DNA from 4 places in the Brevibacillus sp. JB24b genome. Region 4 is predicted to be linked to each of the others. Evidence: riboswitches for the same ligand, from Rfam matches in the RefSeq annotation. Region 4 holds a riboswitch; each other region holds the start of a gene.
What was found. A riboswitch is a leader RNA that binds a small molecule or an ion and turns the genes downstream of it on or off. The one in region 4 is predicted to bind thiamine pyrophosphate.
Positions count from the first base shown of each region.

Region 1 (3,710 bases), 2.0 Mb from region 4:
GAGAAGGTGATTGGTTCGTTATTCATTGGCTATCCAACTGACGAAGCCACACCTCGTACTACTCGCAAGCCTTTTGCACAGAAAACAACCTGGGTCGAGTAAGATTTTGGCATAATTGAAAAGGTTACATTTTTCCCCGCTTTGTTGTAACATTTTCCTCTCCTGCTACGTATTATTTTTATAGTAGGTGATGATACATATGACAAATCACATGACTTTTGCCATAATGGTAGGCTTGTGTGCGACAGCGGGACTTTTTTTATTTCGACGCGCTGTGATGAGTGGGGATCGTCAGCAAGGTGGATTCTGGATTAATGGCCTAGCTATCGCTATTGCAACTTTGCTGGTTTTGTTCTCAAGCGCCATCGTCGTGTTCCTATTGGTTACGATTCTCTGGACAGTCGGCTTTCTGTTTCCTATGTTTGTCGACAAATCTGATTTCTGGGTACTCGTTTCCTTTGCGGGCGTCTCCTTTTTCATGTTAATGCTGTACGAACTCATTCTTGAACCAGTCCTTTTATACATAATGCAAAGACTACATATCTCAAGAAATTGGAAATTGATACCTGAAATTTTAGCAACTACCTTTATTTTTTATCTCGTGCATACCACATGGATTCCCGGTGTCTTGTTAACTCCATTAACTCCCTTATTTGTTGGTATCCTGGCTGTAACAGTCGATTATTTTTTAGAATGCATCATGGGTGAAAGAAGATAAAACATAGACACGACAAAAAGCACCTCTTTGTGCGCGAATTTCGCAGCACGACAGTAGGTGCTTTTTATCTGTCCTTTCATTGGACAAAAAGGCGCTTCTGCTAGATACAGAAACGCTCAATCTGTTCTTACATTCTTTTTTATATGTATGTTCTACCGTTTTACAACATGTACACTTAGCGTGTTGTTCCTGTTTTGCCCTGTTTCTTCTGCTGTAAGCGGTACTGAGTAGGTGTACAACCTGTTTCCTTCTGAAAAACAGCGGCAAAATAGGCACTATTGCGAAACCCTACCCCGCTTGCAATCATTGAAACATTTCGATCTGTTTCTAGTAGTTGCTTCTTCGCTTCATCCATTCGGATGCGCGTTAAATATTTGCCGGGTGTTATCTTCATGCAACGAGAAAAACAACGCTGCAAATAAAAAGGACTCACATAGAGACGTGACGCCATTTCACGCAGAGTTACGGGTTGGTTATAGCAATCGTGAATCATCTCTAGCAGACGGGTTGCCGCATCTTCTTCCGCCGATTTCCATGTTGGTTCAGATGGTCTACACCGCTTGCAAGGACGAAAACCTGCAGCAATGGCATCGGACGCCGCATAATAAATCTTCACATGCTCTCTTTTGGGTGTCCTTGATTTGCATGACGGTTTGCAAAAGATCCCCGTCGTGCTAAGGCCATAAAAGAATAGTTGATCATAATTTGGATCGCATTCTACTATAGCCTTCCAGAACTCCTCTTTCATCCACGATCCCTCCTAGCCTTCAATCTTCAGTATAACGTAATGTTTTTACTTGTAGTAAGCAACCAAGAATAAAAGAGCAAAATTTCGATAGTTTTTTCTTAATTTCACAATTATGTAACTTTTTCCAATACATATGATTGTTCCATTTCATGTTCTTCTTGATCAATTTACTAACAGAACATTCTTTATTTTACTGATACTAAAAAAGCTAAGAGAAGGAAGCAAGCTCCTTCTTTTAGCTTTTTTACAAATTACTTTATTATATACGTCGATAAGCGCCCGCATTCTGCTGAAACAATTGAGGTGCCCCATTTGCCAGTAGTGTAACTACTAAAGCCGTAATCACATACTCAGGTATCAAATAGGTCGCATTATATATGAGGGAATAAAGCGTTGCAGGTGTTCCTTCCGGGGCATAGCTACCAAACCAGACAGCCCCTGAAGTCGTACGGATAGCCAGACATAACGCGATTCCGACTAGTAATCCACCCCAGATGGATGCAATTTTTGTTGCTTTGTTTTGCGTCTTACTAGCGTAAAGGAACGCACCAAAGCCTAGCATGGCATATGAGAGGGGATAGTCTAACAACATTTGAATAGGATGCACCATCTCGCCGCCAAAAAAGAATTTAACCATGCCTACCAGCGCACCTGTGATTAAACCTGCTACCCAACCACGGCGAAAAGCCAATAAGGCTATGGGTACCATTACCAAAGAAACGCTCCCACCTTGAGGCATAGCAAACAATTTTACCTTACTTAAAATAACAGCAATCGCTGCCATGATAGCTATCTCCATCATGATGACCAATCGTGTTCGTGACATTTCTTCTCCTCCTCGTTCTGATGCAATATGTATGTAAGCAGCAGAAATAGAAAGGGTCCAACTCAAGTTTTTATAGACCAAAAATAAAAATAAGGGCAAATTGTATCTCCTAGTTGGTTGTGAAAAAGGTGTTTTTGATGTTTTACACACAAAAAAACCACCCTTAGACGGATGGTTCTCAACTCGGCGATACAACCCCATCTCGACGATAGAGCTACAGCTTTCGCACTTGAAGTCAGCTACCTCTCCCTCCGCTGGCATTACCCAGTTCAGGTTCTACGGTTAGTAACGCATTCTGTTACAATCTCAGCCGTATTTGCTCGGCCCCCGTTTAGTACACGCTTATTTCATTTTTCAATGTTACAAATTCAAGTAATACCATAACATATTACGAATGTTTTGCAAAGCACATCTTTGATGCAACGTTTTTTCGTTTCTACTGTCCTTTTTCATGGTTATAGGCTATGACTTTGCTTCTACCAATACAGAAAAATTAGGTTGAATAAGTCGAAATGTTTACAATATGTATTGGAAAAACGGAAATTGAGTGGGCCGAGGTACCCACCTCTCACGCTATGAATAGTATGTAAGGCAAAAGCCTAAAAAGCCTGCTACTTCGGCACCAACACACTCCCCCTGACATAGGATAAGGTGACTGTATCCCTCAACCTTGTTCCTGTAGAGCCCACAAGGAGGGGTGGCACGTTTTGAAGAGTAGCGACCAAAGTAAACCGTTATTAACTAATCGCGAAAGAGAAGTGTTTGAACTCCTGGTCCAAGACAAGACCACAAAAGAGATAGCAGGACAGCTCTTCATCAGCGAAAAAACAGTCAGAAATCACATTAGTAACGTCATGCAGAAATTGGGCGTGAAAGGGCGGTCACAAGCCGTAGTAGAATTGGTGAGGCTTGGCGAATTAAAAATTTGACCGCTCGAGTGAAATACCTCCCTTTTCTTCAAATATTTGAAGAGAAGGGGGGATTTTTTCATTACCTTAGACATAAGGGGTCCGATTATATGCTTCTTCATATCGCTTCTTCATTCCATTTACAATTAGAGTAAAACCTAAAATCGCAATCATAAAAGCGGTTAACGGAGCAAAGAAAATCCATTGCTTGGCTTGTAGGAAAGCACGTGCTTGTCCGATTAATCCAGCCCATTCATACGTTTTAGTTAAAAAAATACTCGGATCAAATTGCTGAATCGTCCCACCGATAAACAGGTTAAAAATACCCAATTGTCCCATCAAAGTCATAACCCCGATAATCTCCATAACAAAAAGCATCATAATCTGCTCTTTTAGTTGAGGAAGGATATGCCTGAGCATAATGTGATTTTTGCTAGCCCCAATAGAAATGGCTGCTGTGACAAAATGAGCTTCCTTCAACTGCTCTGTTTTTTGACGAACTGATGATAC
Region 1 is NZ_JBNVQV010000001.1:1,334,036-1,337,745, reverse strand. It holds gene ACQV1I_RS06550 (nitroreductase family protein) at 1-102, shown strand, start outside; gene ACQV1I_RS06545 (hypothetical protein) at 200-718, shown strand; gene ACQV1I_RS06540 (bifunctional transcriptional activator/DNA repair enzyme AdaA) at 894-1,466, opposite strand; gene thiT (energy-coupled thiamine transporter ThiT) at 1,726-2,292, opposite strand; TPP riboswitch at 2,522-2,633, opposite strand; gene ACQV1I_RS06530 (helix-turn-helix domain-containing protein) at 3,000-3,221, shown strand; gene ACQV1I_RS06525 (ABC transporter permease) at 3,288-3,710, opposite strand, start outside.
Region 1: another riboswitch for thiamine pyrophosphate. It lies ahead of thiT (energy-coupled thiamine transporter ThiT); the one in region 4 lies ahead of ACQV1I_RS15540 (thiamine phosphate synthase).

Region 2 (3,710 bases), 2.7 Mb from region 4:
TTACGCATCAACTTCTAAATGGTTACAAAAATTTACGTTATTTCTGAAAAAATTAAGGAATAACAAAAATATAATAATTTTAAGAAAAGACTGATTTTTAAATTGACGTGATTCCGTTAAATTCTGCATGATAGAATAGAGAGGATATCGCGTACAATAATAAACATCAGTTTATTATTAGCTGTGCAACTTACGATTCAGGGGGTATTATCGTGACAAAAGCGATCCGTTTTAGTTATGACAAAGCATTGCCATTCGTTTCCGAACACGAAATGAAGCATTTAGAAGTAGCTATAAAGCTAGCGCATGAACAATTACATGAGGGTACTGGTGCTGGTAGCGACTATCTAGGCTGGGTAGACCTACCGGATACATACGATAAAGAAGAATACGCACGTATTAAAGCTGCGGCAGAAAAAATCAAGGCTGATTCCGATGTATTGCTGGTAATTGGTATCGGAGGCTCTTATCTGGGGGCTAAAGCAGTAATAGATGTACTGGGACATACGTTCTATAACTCTTTAACAAAAGAACAACGTAAAACACCTGAGATTTATTTCGTGGGTAATAATATTAGCCCTGTCTATTTGACTCACCTTATGCAGGTTATCGAAGGCAAAGAGGTCTCGGTCAACGTTATTTCTAAATCGGGAACGACTACAGAGCCAGCTATTGCTTTCCGTATTTTCCGTGAGTTCATGGAGAAAAAGTATGGTAAAGAAGAAGCGCGTAAACGTATTTATGCAACAACAGATAAAGCGCGCGGGGCTTTGAAACAAGTAGCGACCGAAGAAGGATATGAAAGCTTCGTTATTCCAGATAACGTGGGTGGACGCTTCTCTGTTTTAACCGCAGTAGGTTTGTTGCCTATCGCTGTATCTGGTGCAGATATCGATGCTTTAATGAGTGGAGCACAGGCGGCTCGTCAGCGCTACATGAATCCAGCAATTGGAGAAAATGAATGCTATCAGTATGCTGCTATCCGTAATTGCTTATTGCGAAAAGGGAAGCAAATTGAAATGTTAGTAAGCTATGAGCCTCAATTCCATTATTTCAATGAATGGTGGAAGCAGTTGTTTGGAGAATCTGAAGGTAAGGATGGTCGTGGTATTTTCCCGGCTGCTGCTGACTTCTCTGCTGACCTACATTCCATGGGACAGTTTATTCAGGATGGTTCCCGTAACTTGTTTGAAACGGTGCTTTCAGTTGCCCAGCCAGCTACTGACGTTGAAATCATGCAGGATGCGGCTAATTTAGATGGTTTGAACTTCCTTAGTGGAAAAGGCATGGACTTTGTTAATAAAAAAGCGATGGAAGGTACGATCTTAGCGCATATGGATGGGGGCGTTCCCAATCTAGTAGTTGAATTGCCTGAGCTATCAGCGTATCATATTGGTGAGCTTCTTTATTTCTTTGAAAAAGCATGCGGCATCAGCGGTTATCTGTTAGGTGTGAATCCATTTGATCAGCCTGGCGTAGAGGCTTATAAAGCGAACATGTTCGCGCTACTTGGTAAGCCAGGTTTTGAAAAGCAGAAAGCTGAGCTGGAGGCCCGCTTAAAAGGACAGTAAACCATGTATTTAAGTGTAAAGGAAACAGCTGCTTATCTGGAAATGCCTGAATGGTTTATACGGGAAAAAATAGCAGAGAAACGTATCCGTGCAGTCCATAATGGTGAGGACTACTTTATTAATAAAGAGCAGTTTACCTACCATATGGAAGAGCTAGAGAGATTGAAGGCTTTTGAAGAGGCGGAGAAGTTCGAGCCAATTCCTGAAAGCTATGATTACAAAGACGAAGATTAATAATTTCACATTGATCTACTGGGGGAGTCCTAACTTGCAGGGCTGAGAGGACAGAGCGCGTCTGTTGACCCTTTTTACCTGATCCAGGTCATGCTGGCGAAGGGAAGTGGTTAGATTTGGTGTTGGTAACTTACCCACTTTTCCTACGCGGAGAAGTGGTTTTTTTCATTTCTTTGTGTAAAGAGCCAATCGATTCCCCACTCAGTAGACAAGAGAAAGGGTGAAGAACAATGAAAAGGTGTCCAGATCTCATTGTGATTGGCGGAGGGATAATTGGTTTGTCGATTGCCACTGAACTTGCTAACGTAGGCATGGCTGTTACTCTCATTGAACAGGGGATGTTCGGAGGAGAGGCTTCTGTTGCAGCAGCCGGGATGCTTGCCCCTTTAAAAGAATTTACGAAGCCGGGCCCGCTTCTTGACATGGGAATTCGTTCCCTACAGATGTACGAGAATTGGGTGCTAGAATTAAAGGAAGCTACGGGCATTGACTGCCAGCTATCTACAGCAGGAATTTTGACAGTAGCCATGACCGATATGGAAGAGGAATGGTTACAAGAGCGCTACCAGTGGCAAAAGTCAGAAGGTTATGATATCCAATTGTTGTCCACTGAAGAAGTACAGGAACGAGAACCACATCTATCAAAAATGGTACGGCAAGCCATTTATTCTCCACACGAAGCTGATATTAATAACCGTTTATTATTGAAAGCTTTAGTAATACAGGCCGAAAAACGAAATGTTCATTTATTACAAAATACTACTGTAATCGGATTAAAACATGCTGGAAAGAAAATAACTGGTGTCGTCACAGATAAAGGAGAGATGGAAGCGGATCACGTCATTGTAGCATCTGGTGCGTGGACTGCTGATATTTTACATCAGGTGGGAGTAGATGTTCCTGTTTATCCAGTGAGAGGACAGATCGCAGCAGTTGATTCGATTCATTTGCCTCTTTCCCATGTGGTTTTTGGAAAAAACGGGTATCTAGTGCCTAAACAGGATAGACGTATTATTGTTGGAGCTACAGAAGATTTGGCTGGATTTGATCGTTCTTCAACTGTTTATGGTGTATCGACAGTATTAAAAGGTGCAATGTCGATTGTACCAGCCATTTCAGAAGCCCCGTTTTTACAAGCCTGGGCTGGATTACGACCTGCTACGGCTGACGGATGTCCCATTCTAGGTCCTGTACCAGACTGGACTGGACTGACGCTAGCTTGCGGACATTACCGGAATGGAATTCTTCTAGCACCCCTTACAGCGAAGCTGATAGCAGAGTATGTCAGTTCAGATGAAACAGAGCATATGAGTGCTTTCTTGCCTGATCGGTTTCGTCTTGTTTCATACGAGTAAAGAATGAGTAGAAGGTGCTCACCCTTTTCATAAAGCATGGGAGTTTGAGGAAGGTTAACAGAAAAGGAGATGATCGCAGATGAAGCAATGGAAAAATAGATGGAATCAGATGGCGATAGTTGCTTTTGCTGTGCTTCTGTTTACTGTGTCTACCTCTTCTGATTACGCATGGGCTCAACTATCATCTCCTGTACCTTATGAACCGATACAAGGAGCTCTTATTTTAACGATGAATCCCCATGTAATCAAAGCAATAACTCACTATTATGGTTATCCACGCGCGTATGATTTATCCTCAGTTAGAGTGGTAGGTGTGTCTCGCCTAACGAATCAGCCTCACTCCTACGAAGCTGTTTTTCAGGTGAAGACCTATGAGGGAAATCATTCACCGCCTTTTGCAATCGAAACGATTAAGCTTGCGGTACATCCAAACGGAGTACAATTGACCGGGTACTCTCACCAAGGAGACGAGTGGGAGGCAAAGCGCAAAGTGGAGGAGCAACAAGTACAAAAAGAGTTTGAGGATTACTTTCAAATCAAATTAACTGGC
Region 2 is NZ_JBNVQV010000001.1:647,191-650,900, forward strand. It holds gene ACQV1I_RS03360 (glucose-6-phosphate isomerase) at 213-1,571, shown strand; gene ACQV1I_RS03365 (excisionase family DNA-binding protein) at 1,575-1,805, shown strand; TPP riboswitch at 1,816-1,927, shown strand; gene thiO (glycine oxidase ThiO) at 2,036-3,160, shown strand; gene ACQV1I_RS03375 (DUF3888 domain-containing protein) at 3,240-3,710, shown strand, end outside.
Region 2: another riboswitch for thiamine pyrophosphate. It lies ahead of thiO (glycine oxidase ThiO); the one in region 4 lies ahead of ACQV1I_RS15540 (thiamine phosphate synthase).

Region 3 (3,710 bases), 110 kb from region 4:
TTACATCATGCTTATTAGGCAGTCCCAAATGTTCTTTTGGTGTTACATAGCATAGCATCGCAGTACCAAACCAGCCAATCATGGCTGCGCCAATGGCAGATGTGATGTGATCGTACCCAGGTGCAATATCGGTAGTAAGTGGCCCCAAGGTATAGAAAGGAGCCTCCTGACAAATATCCTGTTGAATATCTACGTTTTCTTTAATCTTGTGCATCGGAACATGTCCTGGCCCTTCAATCATGACCTGAACGTCGTATTCCCAAGCTATTCTAGTTAGTTCACCTAAGGTTTCTAATTCCGCCATTTGGGCAGCATCATTGGCATCCGCAATGGAGCCCGGTCGTAGACCATCACCTAAAGAGAGTGAGATATCGTAAGCACTTGCAATCTCACAAATCTCACGGAAATGTGTATACAAGAAATTTTCCTGATGATAGGTAAGACACCACGAGGCCATGATAGAACCTCCGCGCGATACGATACCTGTTACTCGATCCATGGTAAGAGGGATGTAACGAAGCAAGAGTCCAGCATGTACCGTGAAGTAGTCAACACCCTGTTCTGCTTGTTCGATTAACGTATCCCGATACAATTCCCAAGATAAATTCTCGGGTTGTCCTCCGGCTTTTTCCAAAGCCTGATATAATGGTACAGTACCGACTGGAACAGGGGCATTACGTAGAATCCATTCCCGGGTAGTGTGGATATTTTTACCTGTCGAAAGATCCATAATGGTATCTGCGCCCCAGCGGATAGCCCAGACCATTTTTTCAACTTCGTCTTCTATGGAGGAGAGAACAGCAGAATTTCCAATGTTAGCATTTATTTTTACCAAAAAATGCTTTCCAATAAGCATAGGCTCTAGCTCAGGGTGATTTATATTAGCTGGTAGGATTGCACGTCCACTGGCAATTTCTTGTCGTACAATCTCAGGGTCCATTCCCTCACGTATTGCTGCAAATTCCATTTCAGGTGTAATGATCCCTTTGCGTGCGTAATGAAGCTGTGTGACGCGTCGCTCCAGGCGTGCTCGCAAGGGTTCTCGATTTTCAAATGCATGAGTAGGAAGAGGATTAGAAGCCTTTGTTTTTGTAGGGGCAGGATTTTTTTGGTCTTTATACGGCTCTGTATCCTTACGCTCTGAAATCCAAGCAGAGCGGAGCGTGGGAAGACCCTTGGTGAGATCAAGGGCTTCATACAGTGTTTCATCTGTGTAGGGTCCGCTCGTGTCATACACTTGTAAGGGAGCATTCGGAGTGACCCGTCCTTGTTGATCAACGGTAGGAGAGAGTGAAATTTCACGAAACGGAACTAGTAGATCAGACCTTGAGCCCATCACATACATTTTGCGGCTTGCAGGGAAAAAAGATGGTGTTGAAATAAAAGACATCGGTATACCTCCCAACATGGTTTGGCAACTAGCTAGGACGGTAGGAGCGACAAACAAAAAAGAGCCGTACAGCAAAGGCTGACGGCTCTTATCCATACAAAATAACATGCTGAAATAAACGAAGTAATTCGTATGGGATCGTTTCCTACGCTGGCATTATCCAGATCAGGTTTCACGGTCGGTAGCAGAGTTCTCCACCCTCTCAGCCTGGCTTAATCCAAGCTCCCGTATCCATATGTAGTTGCCCCTATACCTTATCACATGGAAAAAAGTGGGTCAATAGGAATTCAACAAGGGAAGGGGGAAAAAGTAGCAAAACCGCCAATCCAACCAATGGAAGGCGGTTTTGCTAACAGAAAACTATCCTTCGCGTGTTTTGATTTGATGGGTATGATTCTGTTGCTTTACTTTTTTCGTTCCAGGTTGTGGTTCCCCCGTTTGTTCTAAGCCACGAAATTGGTTATTATAAGTTTGATGCGGATTTTCTACTAAGAAATCGTCTTTCGCCATCCCTTATCAACTCCTTCGTGATTAGTATGGGAGGGAAATTCGTATCACATGCACAGGGAAGTGTATGTAAAGCTGTGAATTATAGTTAAACTGGAGAGGACAGATTTTCATGAAAAAAAGAACAATGCTTTTGGCAGTGATTGCTAGCTTACTACTTGTGACAGGATGTAGTGGAAATCAATCGGATACTGCACCTACAGAACAAGCCCAAGATATAAAGGTAAATCAGATAGATCTTACAGCTGAGCTTAAGCTTACAGAGCAAGCTGTTATTGGGAAAACGACACTAGCTCAGATGGAAAAAACATATGGATCTGCTGTAGAAAAAAAGACTATTAAAAGTAATTTTCGCACCAATTTAAAAGCGGAGAATGGACCAAATCCAGAAGTGGAACAAGAAATAGCTTTTATCAAGATCAATCCGGTAACAGGCGCAAAATGGAACAAGGCCTATCCCTTATATTTTACTAAAACGGCTGACCCTACATTAGTAGCTGCTCAAGTAATGTTAAAACGCGGAGATTTGATGAAAAAACTTGAGACTGAAAAGCAACTGTCCCTAGAAGATGTCAAAAAGGTTTATGGAGCACCAACACGTGACCTAGGAAGAGTTCTGGAGTATTATGATTTCAACAATAAAGCTGTTCTGCATGTCATTCTAACGGACAATAATCAAATCTCCACTATGTTAACTCATTATGGATTGTTGTATGCGGACAAGCCAGAGGATATGATTGAGAATGAAAATATTATAAAGCGTTTGAGTCAGGAAAAAGGCTCAGCTTCTAAGTAAAATCTGCCGGAAGCCTTTATAAGAGACATAACCTATAAAAGCCGTGGCGAATGGAGGGAACATCATGCCAACCTTGATTGCACCAGTATTTAATACCGTAACAGATAAGCCACTTCGTATACAGCTTAGTGAGGATTTCTTTCTGGTATCAGGCTTTGAGCCCTTGTATAAAATTTGTCATGAGCGCTTGCGTCCACAGATGAACGAGAATAGGCTTCATTTTGAAGAAAAAGTAAAACCAAACTCGCTGTTTCTCTATGCGGAGTATCCTACCTTAAAAGTAAAAGAGGATCGTCCCTTCATAGCTGAAATAGAGAATCGCTTAAACATGGCAAATGGCGAAGGGGTTTGTTCTATACCGTATCTATTAACAATGGAAGAAAATCGGTATGGGATCAATTATTTAAAACGTTCATTAGATGGACCTAAGTTTATCTATACCAATCAAATAGAAGGATTATTCAAGCGTCTAATGAATGCAGATATCTCATTTCCAACTGTACCCTATCGCAGATATTTATTAGCACTGGAAAAGAAATCGTTGGAGGATGAGTTATTAGATTTATGGATTGCTTTGGAATCTTTGTTTGTACCAGATGGAAAAAAGGGAGAAATTACGTACAAGGTGCGAACACGAATTGCTTATTACTTGGGGCAAACACCAGAAGAACGGATTAGGATTGCCAATTTTATTAAAAACTCTTACAATCATCGTTCTGAAGTGGTTCACAGTGGGAAGGATTTAGGCAATTCCATTAAAGAAGAAATACACATATTACGTCAGATTGCCAGAGCTACCCTCATTAATTTAGCTTTAGAACAAACAAAACTTCAAAAGCTGAGGGAACAACTAGATAATTTAGTGCTTACGGGTAGAACTTACAAGGAAGAGTATTCCCCTGCTTATTTTGAGCAAATTGTTTTATCCTAGAATTTTCATGAAGAAAATGGAAAAGTAGAACCCTTCCTAAATAAAAAAGCAGCTACTCTTTACTATGAGTGGCTGCTTTTTTGCAA
Region 3 is NZ_JBNVQV010000001.1:3,430,664-3,434,373, reverse strand. It holds gene thiC (phosphomethylpyrimidine synthase ThiC) at 1-1,390, opposite strand, end outside; TPP riboswitch at 1,513-1,629, opposite strand; gene ACQV1I_RS15970 (hypothetical protein) at 1,751-1,900, opposite strand; gene ACQV1I_RS15965 (hypothetical protein) at 2,010-2,693, shown strand; gene ACQV1I_RS15960 (HEPN domain-containing protein) at 2,758-3,624, shown strand.
Region 3: another riboswitch for thiamine pyrophosphate. It lies ahead of thiC (phosphomethylpyrimidine synthase ThiC); the one in region 4 lies ahead of ACQV1I_RS15540 (thiamine phosphate synthase).

Region 4 (3,710 bases):
TCATGTCCTACGTGAACCCCGTCAGCCTGAACCTTGCAGGCCAAGCTCACATCGTCGTTAATCAGAAAAATGGCATTGTATGTATGACATAGCTCTTTCATACGGATCGCAATTTTCTCTCTTTGAGTAGCATCGGTGATGGAACCAGCTCCCTTTTCTCGCCACTGAACACATCCGACTCCTGCTTGAAGAGCATCTGTCAAAATACGAAACATGTTTTCAACGGAGTTCCCGCAGTCTTGACTACCTATTACCAAATAGATACTCCACCTTTGATATAAGGTAGCTAGGCGAGCTAGCTTCATGTCAACATGCCTTCTTTCGGACTGCTGGCAGAAGCATAGCGTTTACGGGGAATGCGACCTGCTAAAAAACCTTTGCGGCCAGCCTGAATTCCTAGCTTCATCGCTTCAGCCATTCGTACAGGGTCGTTTGCTAACGCTACTGCTGTATTTAATAATACGCCGTCAGCTCCTAGCTCCATCGCTTGGGTCGCATCTGATGGTGAACCAATTCCAGCATCTACAATGATAGGAACTGTTGCCTCTTCCATCATGATGCTAAGATGCAAGGGATTAAGAATACCTTGGCCAGAGCCAATCGGTGATGCACCTGGCATTACGGCATGAACTCCTACTTCTTGTAATTTCCGTGCGAGAATAGGATCATCATTAGTGTAGGTTAAGACAGTGAAACCTTCTTCCACCAATAAAGCAGATGCTCGCAGGGTTTCTATTGGGTCTGGCAATAATGTTTTTTGGTCGGCAATTACTTCTACTTTAATCATGTCGCATAAGCCACTTGCTTTTGCTAAACGCGCAATGCGTACTGCCTCCTCTGCGGTTGTTGCTCCTGCCGTATTGGGAAGCAGTGTATACGCTGAGAGGTCAAGGGATTCTAAAAAAGTGGGCTCATTTACTTTCTCCAAATTTAATCGACGAACTGCAAATGTAATAATTTGTGCTTCAGAGATCGTCACTGCTGCTCTCTGAATTTCCAAATCACGAAATTTCCCCGTACCAATTAAAAAACGTGAGGTAAATTCATACTGTCCAATTCGTAAAGTTGTATCTGTCATCGTTTTATCCTCCTCCAACAAAATGAACGATTTCTATTCGATCGTCATCCATAATGGTTGTTTGGGCATAGCTGGAACGATCAAGGATGATCTGATTGTGTTCAACTACCAGAATTCTTTGCTCCAATCCATACTGGATAAGCAATTGTTCCATAGTCGTATTTTTCTCTACACTAGTTGTTTTCCCATTAACTTGAATCTGTACAGTGTTAGTTTGCAAGGGTATCCACCTCGTTTTAATTCGTGAATGTTTTTCCTCTTCATCCTTTTTCAATCGTTTGGTCCACTGAATTGAAAAAAGGAATGGATAGGAACAACTACCGGATAAAATATCCTGCTGATTCATCAAGCTGTTCACGATACTCTTTTATCCTGTTTTGTGGTTGTGTTGACCGCATGATACCCGACATAACAGCGATGCCATCCGCTCCAGCTTCTATTACTTCCTTTACACGCTGAGGAGTTATTCCGCCTATCCCGATCAGTGATATGTTAGAAGCTAGCAGTTTTCTCATTCGCGTTACAAACGGAAGACCACGCGCTTCTACACCGGGCTTGCATTCTGTTACATAGACATGACCTGCTAAAACAAAGATTGGAATACGTCTTGGGAAAAAGACATTCCCTGACGATGAACTGTGCTGGTCAGGAGTTGGCTGTAAATCCGCCTGTACAGACAAACATTCTTGTTCGTTATGAATCGAACACCCCAGCAATTGATCCGAGGACAGTATGCGACTTGCCAAGCTGGCCCTCATGCTATGCTGTCCTAGCTGTACACCGCCACAATGATAAGCAATTGCTAAATCTACACGATCATTCACAATGATTCGTTCCCTTGGAAATACATCCGACAGGAGTTTGATCCATTCTTCTATTTCACGTGCTGTGCGCTGTTTTTCCCTGATGTGAAGATAATCAACTCCTGCCTGCTCTGCCTTCTGAATAATAGGCAACGTTTCTCCGAGCGTTTGGCACCCTGTGGTAATGAGATGAAGTGATCGTGCTCGCAAAAATTCAACTCCCTTCGCAAAAATATTTTCACATGCATGTCTCTTGTGCTGTTACACTAACCTCCAAACCGATCCTAACTGGGAACATGCATGAAAAGACGTAAAAAAAGCCTCTGCTTCTTTTTCGGATGGTACCGAATAGATAGCGGAGGCTAAGCTGAACTGGCTGATAGAAAGTTGATTACGTTTTCCAACTTACTGCTTTTGCTGATGTATACTATAAATCAGCTACGGGTTGTGTTTTTACAAAAAGAAAAACCACCCGTAGCGGATGGTTTCGTATGCATCTGAAAGAACATAGGTATCTTCACTCTGTTCTCGCGCCCTCTTCCTCCGCTGGTATTAACCAGATCAGGTTCAACGGTCAGTAACACATCTCGTTACAATCTCAGCCGACAGCTCGGCCCCCGCTCGGTACAAAGTTATTAAGTTTTGAATTCGCTCTTACAGTACCACGTCACTACTTATTTGTAAACAGATAGATTTTCTTCACAAAAAATTCTGCGTCCTTTATCCACACCAAGTGATTCACCGCCACATTAATGTGTGATCATTCCCTTATTCATTGCCTGCATACACTCTTCTAACCATCCCAGAGCCTTGGCTTGCTCTGGTACTTCTCTTACTTCTCGGTATGCTTGTTCTACCAGCTTTTTCACTAAAAATAAACTGGAGAAGTCTAACGCCATCACCACTTGTTTAGGCGGTTGCGTCTGTTCTTTTAAAGCTTCAACGCCATCTAATAAAACCGCCGCCGTCTTTTCAGCCACCTCATTTAGTTGTTCATGCTGTCTTAATTCATCGTAAAAACTATCATACAAACGGCACAAAATTAAAAATGCTTGTGTGCTAAGAACCACTTCGTTTGCATGTAGGTGCATCATTGAGTCTTCCACAAGTATGCCTCCGTCTCTTCCCATCTATCTGCCGTAGATTTATTTTTATTATACCATGAATGTTTCCTCTAGGTGGCATTTTGCCCAGTTCTAGCCTGCTATTGCTGTACATCCATTCCAAATTATAATAATCTCATTATTACAAAAATAAATGATAGAATTGATGATTTATAAAAGTCCCCTCCTATTTTGCTAAAAAGGGGACTTTCTCGTGTTCTACAAGCCTTCTATTCTTTATGGGTGTTTCCATTATCGCGAATATTACTGTTTTGATCGTTTGTATCTAGCGTTTTACCTCTGTTTTTTGCCTTATTTTGCGACTTGTTGTTCTTACTGGACATCGTTTTTACTCACCTCCCGATTAATCGGCTTAGTTTCCCCGATGTGAGTGAAAGTTACACATGAAGGTGCACTCTCCTTCGCTAAAAAGCTCCTTCTGCAAATGTACAGCACTCTATAAAAGATTTGCTTCTCTGATAAATACTTTTTATTCTACTTGTAATAAAAACATTTCGAAATTTCGCTTAAGATAGGTGGGAATTACGTGCTCGTTATTAACCCCATTCAATTAGAAGGATCTCTCGTGGTAATCGAACCACTACAACCAGAACACGAAGCAGAACTTCAACACGTCGGAAGGGCAACGAGAACTCACAACGTGCTATTCGTCGAATCGGTGCCACCTATAAGAGAACGCTACGCAAGCATATGCGTCTGGTATGG
Region 4 is NZ_JBNVQV010000001.1:3,317,083-3,320,792, forward strand. It holds gene thiE (thiamine phosphate synthase) at 1-305, opposite strand, end outside; gene ACQV1I_RS15530 (thiazole synthase) at 302-1,078, opposite strand; gene thiS (sulfur carrier protein ThiS) at 1,083-1,298, opposite strand; gene ACQV1I_RS15540 (thiamine phosphate synthase) at 1,396-2,091, opposite strand; TPP riboswitch at 2,403-2,512, opposite strand; gene ACQV1I_RS15545 (hypothetical protein) at 2,631-2,987, opposite strand; gene ACQV1I_RS15550 (hypothetical protein) at 3,532-3,710, shown strand, end outside.